Regions from separate parts of the Micromonospora sp. NPDC005237 genome, predicted to be linked through region 2. Evidence: riboswitches for the same ligand, from Rfam matches in the RefSeq annotation. Region 2 holds a riboswitch; each other region holds the start of a gene.
What was found. A riboswitch is a leader RNA that binds a small molecule or an ion and turns the genes downstream of it on or off. The one in region 2 is predicted to bind S-adenosylmethionine.
Positions count from the first base shown of each region.

Region 1 (3,270 bases), on a different contig from region 2:
TGCTCAAGCACGAGTTCGCGGCGGGCGAGGAGCCGCAGAAGGCACGGGAGCGCTCGCTGCGGGCCGTCAGCGAGGCCGGCCGGGCGTACGGGGCGGGAGTCGGCTTCTCCGGCAGTGTCGTGATCGCCCAGATCCGGACCACGGCGAGTGACCTGCTGGTGGCCTCCGGTGTCGAGCAGGAGGAGGCGAACCGGTGGATCCGGACGGCCTTCGGGGAGCAGGAACGGCCGGTCGGCGAACCGGCCGAGCCGGGCGAGGCGCCGAAGCCACCCACCGCCCCGCCCGTCGGCTGAGCGCGAGCAGCAGGCGCACGGTCCGGGCCTCAGCCCCGCTCGACTCAGCTCAGCTCGGCGAGCGCGGCGAGCAGCCGGTCGACCTGGGCCGTGGTGCTGCCCAGACCGATGCTGGCGCGCAACGCGGTCGGCGGAAGATCCCGCCGGCCGGTACGCCCGGCGGCCTCGCCGAGCAGCCGCCGGGCCAGCGGGTGGGCGCAGAACAGCCCATCGCGTACGCCGATCCGGTGCTCGGAGGCCAGCCGGGCGGCCACCGCTGCGGAGTCCCAGCCCGCGACCACGAACGAGACGATGCCGACCCGGGGCGCGTCGGGGCCGAACGTGCGCAACTCCACCACGTGCGGCAGGGCGGCGAGGCCGGTGCGCAGCCGGGCCAGCAGAGCCTGCTCACGGGCGGCCAGCGCGACCCGGTCGGCGTCGGCCAGCGCCGCGCACACCGCCGCCAGCGCCACCGCGCCCAGCAGATTCGGGGTGCCGCCCTCGTGTCGGGCCGGGCCGTTCGCCCAGGTCACATCGTGGGTCGCTGGCCCGACGTGGCTGGTGGCACCGCCACCGGCCAGGTACGGCGCGGCGGCGTCCAGCCAGTCCGCCCGGCCGATGAGCACACCCGCGCCAAACGGGGCGTACAGCTTGTGGCCGGAGACGGCCAGGTAGTCCACGTCGAGCGTGTGCAGGTCGACCGGGGCGTGCGGCGCGAGCTGCGCGGCGTCGAGGACGATCCGGGCGTTGTGCCGGTGGGCCACCCGGGCCAGCTCGGCGACCGGCCACAGCTCCCCGGTCACGTTGCTCGCCCCGGTCACGGCGACCAGCACCGGCAGCGCGGGGTTGCTGTCGCGGCGCAGCTCGGTGAGGGCGGCGGCGAGAGCGCGTACCGCCCCGGCCGGGTCGGCGGGCACCGACAGGCGCACCGAGCCGCGGGGCCAGGGCAGCAGGTTGGCGTGGTGCTCGCCCGCGAAGGTGACGACTGTCGTGCCGACGGGCAGCGCCCGGGCCAGCAGGTTGAGAGCGTCGGTGGTGTTCCGAGTGAAGATCACGTGGTCGTCGGCGCGGGCGCCGAAGAAGTCGCCGACCGTCTGCCGGGCCCGCTCGTAGGCCAGGGTGCAGCGCCGCGACAGCGCTCCCGCGCCGCGGTGCACGCTGGCGTACCAGGGAAGCAGTTCGGTCACCGCGTCGGCCGCGGCCCGCGCGCACGGCGCGGTGGCCGCGTAGTCGAGGTTGATCTCGCCGGGTACGCCGAGCACGTCGAGCGGCGCCAACGGGCTGGGCGCGACGGTGGGCAGGGCGGGCAGCGAGGGTACGAGGGTGACGGACACGCCGGAACCTCCGGGGTCAGGGACCCCGGGTGCGGTGTCGGGACGGGGTCCGCGCTTGCCCAGCAAGCCGATCGGGCTGGGCCCGGTCATCACCCGGGGCACCCCACCGCGAACTCGACGAGGGTTGCCGGCCAGCAAGCCGGGGCTTGACGCTGGCGCTCGTGACCTGCCGGCAGCATAGCGGCTGTGGATGCGACCGGACCAGCCGGCGGGGGATGGCTACGCTGACCGCATGGCCGACACCCCGCCCGGTGCACCCCTGCCGTCGCCGCCCACGCCCGCCGATCCGGCTGTCGTCGCGGCGCCCCGGATGCCGCCGCGCCGACTGGTTTGGCTGCGGTTCCTGGTGCTGGCCGGGGTGGTGCTGTTCATCGCGGCGTGCGCGGTCTTCATGGTCATCACCCTCGGCCAGTCGCTGGGCCTCGACGCGCTGCTCATCGGGGTGGTCGCCGCGATCCTGCCGGTGCCGGTGCTGGTCGCCTGCTTCCTCTGGCTCGACCGGTACGAGCCGGAACCGCTGAAATACCTGATCTTCTGCTTCGCCTGGGGCGCGTTCGTCTCCACCGCCGCCTCGCTGAAGGTGAACGAGTTCGCCGCCGGGCGGTTCGCCGACTGGGGGCTGCCGGAGGCGCTGACCGGCGTGCTGGTGGCGCCGTTCATCGAGGAGCTGACCAAGGCCCTCGGTCCGATCCTGCTGCTGGTGTTCCGGCGTCGGGAGTGGTCCGGCATCACCGACGGCCTGGTCTACTGCGGGCTCTCCGCGGTCGGCTTCGCGATGGTGGAGAACATCCTCTACCTGGGCGGGTACGGCTATGCGGCCGGCGCCGACCGGTACGGCCCGGCGACCGGCACCCAGCAGGTGATCGCCATCTTCATCGTGCGGATCCTCCTGTTCGGGTTCGCCCATCCGCTCTTCACTTCGATGACAGGTGTCGGGCTCGGTGTCGCCTCGCGCACGGCCGACCGGCGGGTCCGCGTGCTTGCCCCCATCGCCGGCCTGCTGCTGGCGATGATGCTGCACGGCACGTGGAACCTGCTGCCGACGTTGACCCAGGCCACCGGCGAAGCGGTGATCATGCTGTACGGCTTCCTGGGCCTGATGGTGCCGGTGTTCTTCGGCACGGTCGGGCTGGCCGTGTGGCTGCGCGCCTGGGAGGGGCGGCTCACCGAGCGGACCCTGCCCGACTACGTGCGCGCCGGCTGGCTGAGCCCGCCCGAGGTGGCCGCCCTGAGCAGCCTGGGCCGCCGGCACGCGGCCCGCAGCTGGGCACGCCGGGTCGCCGGCGACGCCGGGGTGCGGGCGATGCGCGGGTACCAGCTCGCCGCGACGCGGCTGGCCCTGCTGCGCGACGGGACGCTTCGTGGTCTGGACCGTAAGCCCGCCGACCGGGAGCGGGCGGTTGCCGAGGAACGGCAACTGCTGGAGGCCATCACCGCGCACCGGTCGTTCTTCGTGGGGCGTGACCCGCAGGCGCCGGTGGGTGTCTGGGACGGCAGCCGCTACCACCTGCGGTTCCCGGACGGTACGCAGCGGCCGGTGGAAGCGCCCGACGAGCCGGTCGTGCCGATCCCGGTGGTGCTCGCCCCGCCGCCGCCCCCCATGGGCTACGCGCCGCCCGGTTGGCACGGCCTGCGCCCCCCGGCGCCGTGGCCGCCCGGTCACT
Region 1 covers NZ_JBEXHJ010000004.1:232,702-235,971, reverse strand. Annotated here, with positions in the region: gene ABZT87_RS13550 (FUSC family protein) at 1-293, shown strand, start outside; gene ABZT87_RS13545 (aminotransferase class V-fold PLP-dependent enzyme) at 338-1,573, opposite strand; SAM riboswitch class IV at 1,653-1,773, opposite strand; gene ABZT87_RS13540 (PrsW family intramembrane metalloprotease) at 1,797-3,270, shown strand, end outside.
Region 1: it holds a riboswitch for S-adenosylmethionine, as region 2 does, so the genes downstream of both, ABZT87_RS13545 (aminotransferase class V-fold PLP-dependent enzyme) here and ABZT87_RS15185 (ABC transporter substrate-binding protein) in region 2, are expected to answer to the same signal.

Region 2 (3,270 bases):
CAGGAGAAGCCGAGTGCCCGCGCGCCCTCCAACTGGGCCGCCTCCACCGACTGGATGCCGGAGCGGAAGATCTCCCCCATGTACGCCGCCGCGATCAACGACAGCGCGAGGATGCCCAGCGGATACGGGTCCGGTCCCCAGACCTGCATGCCGAGTGGTGCCAGCCCGACGCCGATCAGCAGGATCGTCGCCGCGGCCGGCAGCCCTCGGAAGACGTCGGTGTAGACGCGCGCCGGCCAGCGCAGCCACCGGCTGCGGGAGATGCCGGCCACGGCCAGCAGCAGGCCGAACACCGTGCCGAGCAGGGCGGCGGAGACCGCCAGGATCAGCGTGTTGGGCAGCCCGACGGTCAGCATCTCGGGCAGCGCCTCGCGCATCGCGTCGGCGTCGAAGAAGGTCTCCCACAGGGTGCTCAACGGATCCATCGGTCGCCTCTCCTACCGCCCCGCTCGCTCGTCACCGGTTCAGGACGCGGCCGACGCCGACGCGGACGGCGCCGCCACGGTGCCGCTGCCCGGGGTGAAGTCCGCCGGGATCGGGCGGCCCGGGTAGTACTGGGCCTGCAACCGGCTCCAGGTGCCGTCGGCGATCACCTCGTCGAGGCCCTTGTTCAGCGCCTCGCGCAGCTTGTCGCTGCCCTTGGCCACGGCGTACGCGGTCGGCGCCGGGCTGAGCTGCTTGGCCGCCACGGTGATCTTGCCGTTGCTGTCGGCGGCCGACTTCTCGCCGATCTCCGCCGGGGCGATCCACGCGTCGGCGGTGCCCGCCTTGAGCTGGTTGAGCGCGCCGTTGTAGTCCGGCACCCGCACCGGGTCGAGCTGCTTGCCGGTGGCGTAGTCGTCCTGGACGGTGCCCTGCACCACCACGACCCGCTTGCCGGCGAGCTGGTCGAACCCGGTGATCGGCGAGCCGGCCGGCACGTCCAGCCCGAAGTAGCCGAAGTCGTAGCCGTTGCCGAAGTCGACTGTCTTCTTCCGCGCCTCGGTGATCGTGATCGAGGAGCTGCCGACGTCGAACTTGTGGTTGTTGACCTGGGAGAGCAGCGCGGAGAAGTCGGTGCCGACGAACTCGACCTTCAGGCCGAGCTTGCCGGCGACCGCGGTCAGCAGGTCGTTGTCGAAGCCGGTGAACTTACCGTCCTTGAGGTACACGTTCGGTGGGGCGTCGGTCAGCGTGCCGGCCCGCAGCACGCCGGCCTGCGCCAGGCCGTACGGGTTGCCAGCGGTGTCGTTCGAGGCGTCGTCGGTGCCGCAGGCGGTCAGCGCGCCGGCAACCACAAGGGCCGCCCCAACGGCAACGGCACGGCTCAAGCCAGAAGAAAATCGCACGGGTGTCTCCAAAAGGGTGTGTCGACCCGGTCGATCATGAAGTTGTTGCCCCGACACGCCGGTCGGGCGGGCAACAACATCATGATCGACGCGAGGGGTGGGGTGGGCGTGGTGCGCCCGGGGGAGGGAGGGGAGGGGAGGGGTTAGCGCGTGGGGCGGTGGTTACACGCCGCGCTGCACATTCGCATCAGGTCCACGTGGCGACGCCGGGTCAGGGGCGGCGTGAGCCGACCGGCCGGTGGCGTGGGGCTGAGAATGCGCATACGGTCTCCCGGGTCTGTTGCTGACCTGGGTGCCAGGCCACGCTTGCGCCGGCGTCCTGCCGGTGCCTGGTCTTCACCCGGGGCACCCCACCGCGGAGGAGGGTTGCCGGCCAGCGAGCCGGGGCTTCGCGCTGGCACTCATGACCTGCGCCGAGGCTAGCAGCTCCCACCGGTGGATCGTCCAGCCGTTATGACCACGCTCACCGCCGGCGCCGGTTCGACCGGCAGGTCAACCGGCGTGCACGTGCGGCCGGCGGCGCGGGTCGGGCTCTTGGCGACGCAGGATCTCCCGGGTGACCGAGGCGATGGCGCCCTGCCCGAACGCCAGGTAGCGCAGGAGGTTGCGACCCGGGCCACCCTCGCTCCATTCGAAGTAGATGTGTGGGCGTCGCCTGCTCCGGTCGCGGATCTCCAACAGCAGGGCGGCGAGCGCGGTGGGCACCGAGGAGCCGGTCAGGCTGAGCACCGGGTAGCTGTCGTGCGCCACGCTGCCGCGCACCGGCAGCTCGGTCTCGAAGTCCGACGGGTCGGTGACGTGGACCTCGACGAAGATGACGTCGCTGTCGTCGGGGAAGTCGTTGTCCGCCATGGTCTGTGCCAGCTTGGCGCGGTATTCGGCCGGGTCGCGGCGGTCCGGCTCGTGCGCGATGAGGCGGATCCGACGGGTGGCACGCTCGTCGATCATCCGGGCGGCGACCGGATCCAGCTCGACGTGGTCGACTCGCACCTCGTAGGCCCGTACGAGCCGGGACAGCACCGACACCAGGATCATCCCGCCGATGAAACAGGCGGCGATCTTGACGCCGTCGGGGCGTTCCACGACGTTCGCCAGGGTGGTGTAGACGAAGATCAGCGCGATGGTCCCGAAGGCGTACATCCGCCCCCGCTGCCGCCGTCGTCGCGCCGCGAGGGTCACGGCCGTCGCCGCCGAGGTGATCAACACCAGGACCCCGGTGGCGTACGCGCCGCCCTGCGCGTCCACGCTGGCGGAGAAGATCACCGTGATCAGGAATGCCACCGAGGTGAAGACCAGCACCAGCGGCCGGACCGCCCGCGCCCAGGTAGGGGCCATACCGTAGCGCGGCAGATACCGGGGTACGAGATTGAGCAGCCCGGCCATCGCCGACGCGCCCGCGAACCACAGGATCCCGATCGTGGACAGGTCGTAGACCGTGCCGAAAACGCCGCCGAGGTGCTGGTGCGCCAGGTAGGCCAGCGCCCGGCCGTTCGCCGGCCCGCCCGGCCTGAACGCCTCCGGCGGGATCAGCACGGTGGTGGTCACACTGCTGGTGATCAGGAAGACGCTCATCGTCGCGGCGGCGGTGGTGAGCAGCCGCCGCGCCCCCCGGATCCGGCCCAGCGGCCGGTCCTCCGAGTCCTCGCGATCCCCCCGGATGTGCGGCATCACGGCCACCCCGGTCTCGAAACCGGACAGGCCCAACGCCAGCTTCGGGAACACCAGCAGGGACAGCCCGACCACCAGCAGGGGATCGCCGTGCCCGGTGCTCAGCGCGGTGGTCCAGTCCCCGACCGCGCTCGGGTGGGTCACCACCCGCCACAGCGCGTCGGCGATCACCACCGCGTTCAGCGCCAGGTAGACCGCGACCAGGACGACGGCGATCCCGATGGCCTCGCCGAATCCCTTGAGGAACACCGCGCCCAGCAACGCCACCAGCAGG
Region 2 covers NZ_JBEXHJ010000005.1:76,749-80,018, forward strand. Annotated here, with positions in the region: gene ABZT87_RS15180 (amino acid ABC transporter permease) at 1-425, opposite strand, end outside; gene ABZT87_RS15185 (ABC transporter substrate-binding protein) at 465-1,277, opposite strand; SAM riboswitch class IV at 1,626-1,737, opposite strand; gene ABZT87_RS15190 (amino acid transporter) at 1,821-3,270, opposite strand, start outside.

Region 3 (3,270 bases), on a different contig from region 2:
CGGCGGTGACCGGTACGGCGGTCAGGTCGGGTTCGTGCGGCTCCATGTGACCAGTGTAACCCTTGTTCGACAACTCTCGAACAACACCCTATGGTCGGTGTCGTTGGTTCGAAAATACTCGAACAAGGGAGCTGCCGATGCGATCCCGCGCCGCCGCCTATCCGCTGCTCGCCGTGCTCGCCTGGGGCGCGATGTTCCCGATCCTGGCCAGCGCGCTGAGCCGGGTCGATCCGCTCAACCTGACCACCGCCCGCTACCTGTTCGCCACAGTCATCCTGGTCGCCATCCTGCTGTTCCGCGAGGGCCCCGCAGCGCTGCGGCTCGGCGGTCGGGGAGTCGAGGTGGTGGTGCTCGGCGTCGTCGGCTTCGCCGGCTTCAACCTGCTCACCAACCTGGCGCTCGAACACGCCGCCCCGCAGCAGATCTCCCTCTTCGTGGCCACCACGCCGGTCATCACCCAGCTGGTCCGGTGGGCCCGGGACGGCGTACGACCGAAGCCGCTCCTGCTGGCACTCTCCCTGGTGGCGCTCCTCGGAGTCGGCCTGGTGATCACCCGCGGGAGCCTTGTCGGGTTCGGCCAGTTCGGTCTCGGCGGGCTCATGATGATCGGCGCGGTGCTCGGCTGGGGCATCTACACCCACGGCGCCAGCCGGTTCGGCGCCTGGTCGCCGCTGCGCTTCACCACGCTGACCGCGCTCGCCGGCACGGCCGCCATGCTGGCCGCGAGCATCGGCGCCGACGCCGTCGGGTGGCAGCACGCGCCGGCCGCCGCCGACCTCGTGGCGGTCACCCCACAGTTGGCGTACGCCGTGATCGTCGCCGCCGTCGTCGCGGTGCTGGCGTGGAACACCGGCGTGCAGCGGCTGGGCGCCGCCAACGCCGCCCTGTTCATGAACCTGGTCCCGGTGACCACCTTCGTCGTGCAGATCGCCCGCGGCTACCGGCCGGAGGCGATCGAGCTGGTCGGCGCCGCGATCACCATCGCCGCCCTGGTCGCCGCGAACCTCGCCACCAGGGCACGGACCCGGTCGTCGTCCCTGCCGCGACCCACCGCGGTCACCGACCCGGCCGCGGTGGTCGACCCGGTGGCGGTGGCCGCCCGCTGACCCACTCCCTGGGATACCCGGTGGAGGCGACAGGCAACGTTGCCTAGACTCGACGGCACAACTGCATACCTCATCCAGAGGGGCTGAGGGATACGGCCCGACGACGCCCCGGCAACCACCCCGCGCGCTCACCGCTGAGCGACCCGCGGGGCAGGTGCCAATTCCGTCCCCGCCGCACCGTGCGATGCGGGGAAAGATGAGAGGACTCTCGACATGACGTCGACGCTCGCCGCCTCCGGCATCGACACCTCCGCCAGCCCCGCCCGCGCCCTGGTCTGTCGCGCCTGTTCGGCCCGCTACCCGCTCGCCGCCCAGCACGCCTGCTACGAGTGTTTCGGCCCCCTGGAAGTGGACTACGACCTCGCGGCCCTGGCCACGGTCACCCGGGAGCAGATCGAGGCGGGCCCGAAGAACATCTGGCGGTACGCCGCGCTGCTGCCCGCCGGCCAGGACCCGGCCACCCGGGTCACCCTCGACCCGGGGCTGACCCCGCTGGTGGCGGCCCCGCACCTCGCCGCCGAGCTGGGCATCACCGCACCGCTGTGGGTCAAGGACGACAGCGCCAACCCGACCCACTCGTTCAAGGACCGGGTCGTCTCGGTGGCGCTGACCGCCGCGAAGGCACTCGGCTTCACCCGGTTCGCCTGCGCGTCGACCGGCAACCTGGCCAACTCGGTCGCCGCGCACGCCGCCCGCGCCGGTGTGCCCTCGGTGGTCTTCATCCCCAGCGACCTGGAGCAGGGCAAGGTCATCACCACCGCCGTGTACGGCGGCGAACTGGTCGCCATCGACGGCTCGTACGACGACGTCAACCGGCTCTGCGGTGAGCTTGTGGAGACCGACGAATTCGAGGACACGGCGTTCGTCAACGTGAACGTCCGGCCGTACTACGCGGAGGGCTCCAAGACCCTCGGCTACGAGGTGGCCGAGCAGCTCGGCTGGCGCATCCCGGCCCAGGTGGTCATCCCGATGGCCAGCGGTGAGCTGCTCACCAAGATTGACAAGGCGTTCTCCGAGCTGGTCGAGATCGGCCTGGTCGAGGCGCCGGCCGGCGGCTGGAAGGTCTTCGGGGCCCAGTCGGCCGGCTGCAACCCGATCGCCGCCGCGCTGCACGCCGACACGGACACGATCACCCCGGTCAAGCCCACCGGCATCGCCAAGTCGCTCAACATCGGCGACCCGGCCGCCGGCCTCTACGCCCTGGAGGCGGTCCGCCGCACCGGCGGTTGGATGGAGTACGCCGACGACGACGAGATCCGCGCCGGCATCCGCCAGCTCGCACGCACCACAGGCGTCTTCGCCGAGACGGCGGGCGGGGTGACCGCGGCGGTGCTGCGCAAGCTGGTCGAGTCCGGGCGGCTCGACCCGACGGCCGAGACGGTCGTGTTCAACACCGGCGAGGGCCTGAAGACCATCGACGCGGTGGCCAGTCAGGTCGGCCCGACCCACCACATCAAGCCCAGCCTTCGCGCCGCCCGCGACGCCGGCCTCCTCGGCTGACTCTGGGGCCGCGCCGGGCCCACCGGCCAGTAACTGGGTTTTCGCTGTGAGTATGGAAAACCCGCCGGTCTGGACTTGACGGCAGGAACCGGACGGCGCAAGATGCTCCGTGCGGGAGGGCATTTCGCCGGAGACTTTTGAAGTTCTTGCGACCCAACGCCGGAGGCGTTGTGCGAGTGTCCCTCCCGACCACGTCCGATGGGGCCAGCGAATAATTCGCTGGCCCCATCGCTTTTCCGCCTGTCAGGCTCCCCGGCATGAGCATCACCATCACGTCGTTCGACGGCGCCGACCGGGCCGCGGTCGACGAGGCGTACCGGGTCGGGGTGGCGGCCAACGAGGTCGACCTTCCGGACTTCCCGCCCTTCTGCCGGCGTCGCTTCGACGCGCTGTTCCACACGCCGGCACCCGGCACCCGATCGCTCTGGGCGCTGGCCCGGCTGGACGGTGTGCCGGCCGGGTACCTCCAGCTCGACCTGCCGCAGCTCGACAACACCGACAACGCCACCGCCGAGCTGACGGTGCATCCCGAGCTGCGGCGGCGCGGCGTCGGCCGGGCACTGCACGAGTACGGGGTGCGTCTGCTGCGCCAGCACGGCCGCAAGCGGGTGGTCGCGATGACCGTCCGCGCGCTGCCCGGCGGTGCGGCCCGTTCCGGGGCGGG
Region 3 covers NZ_JBEXHJ010000004.1:253,108-256,377, reverse strand. Annotated here, with positions in the region: gene ABZT87_RS13635 (metalloregulator ArsR/SmtB family transcription factor) at 1-46, opposite strand, end outside; gene ABZT87_RS13630 (DMT family transporter) at 138-1,106, shown strand; SAM riboswitch class I at 1,174-1,309, shown strand; gene thrC (threonine synthase) at 1,320-2,606, shown strand; gene ABZT87_RS13620 (GNAT family N-acetyltransferase) at 2,864-3,270, shown strand, end outside.
Region 3: it holds a riboswitch for S-adenosylmethionine, as region 2 does, so the genes downstream of both, thrC (threonine synthase) here and ABZT87_RS15185 (ABC transporter substrate-binding protein) in region 2, are expected to answer to the same signal.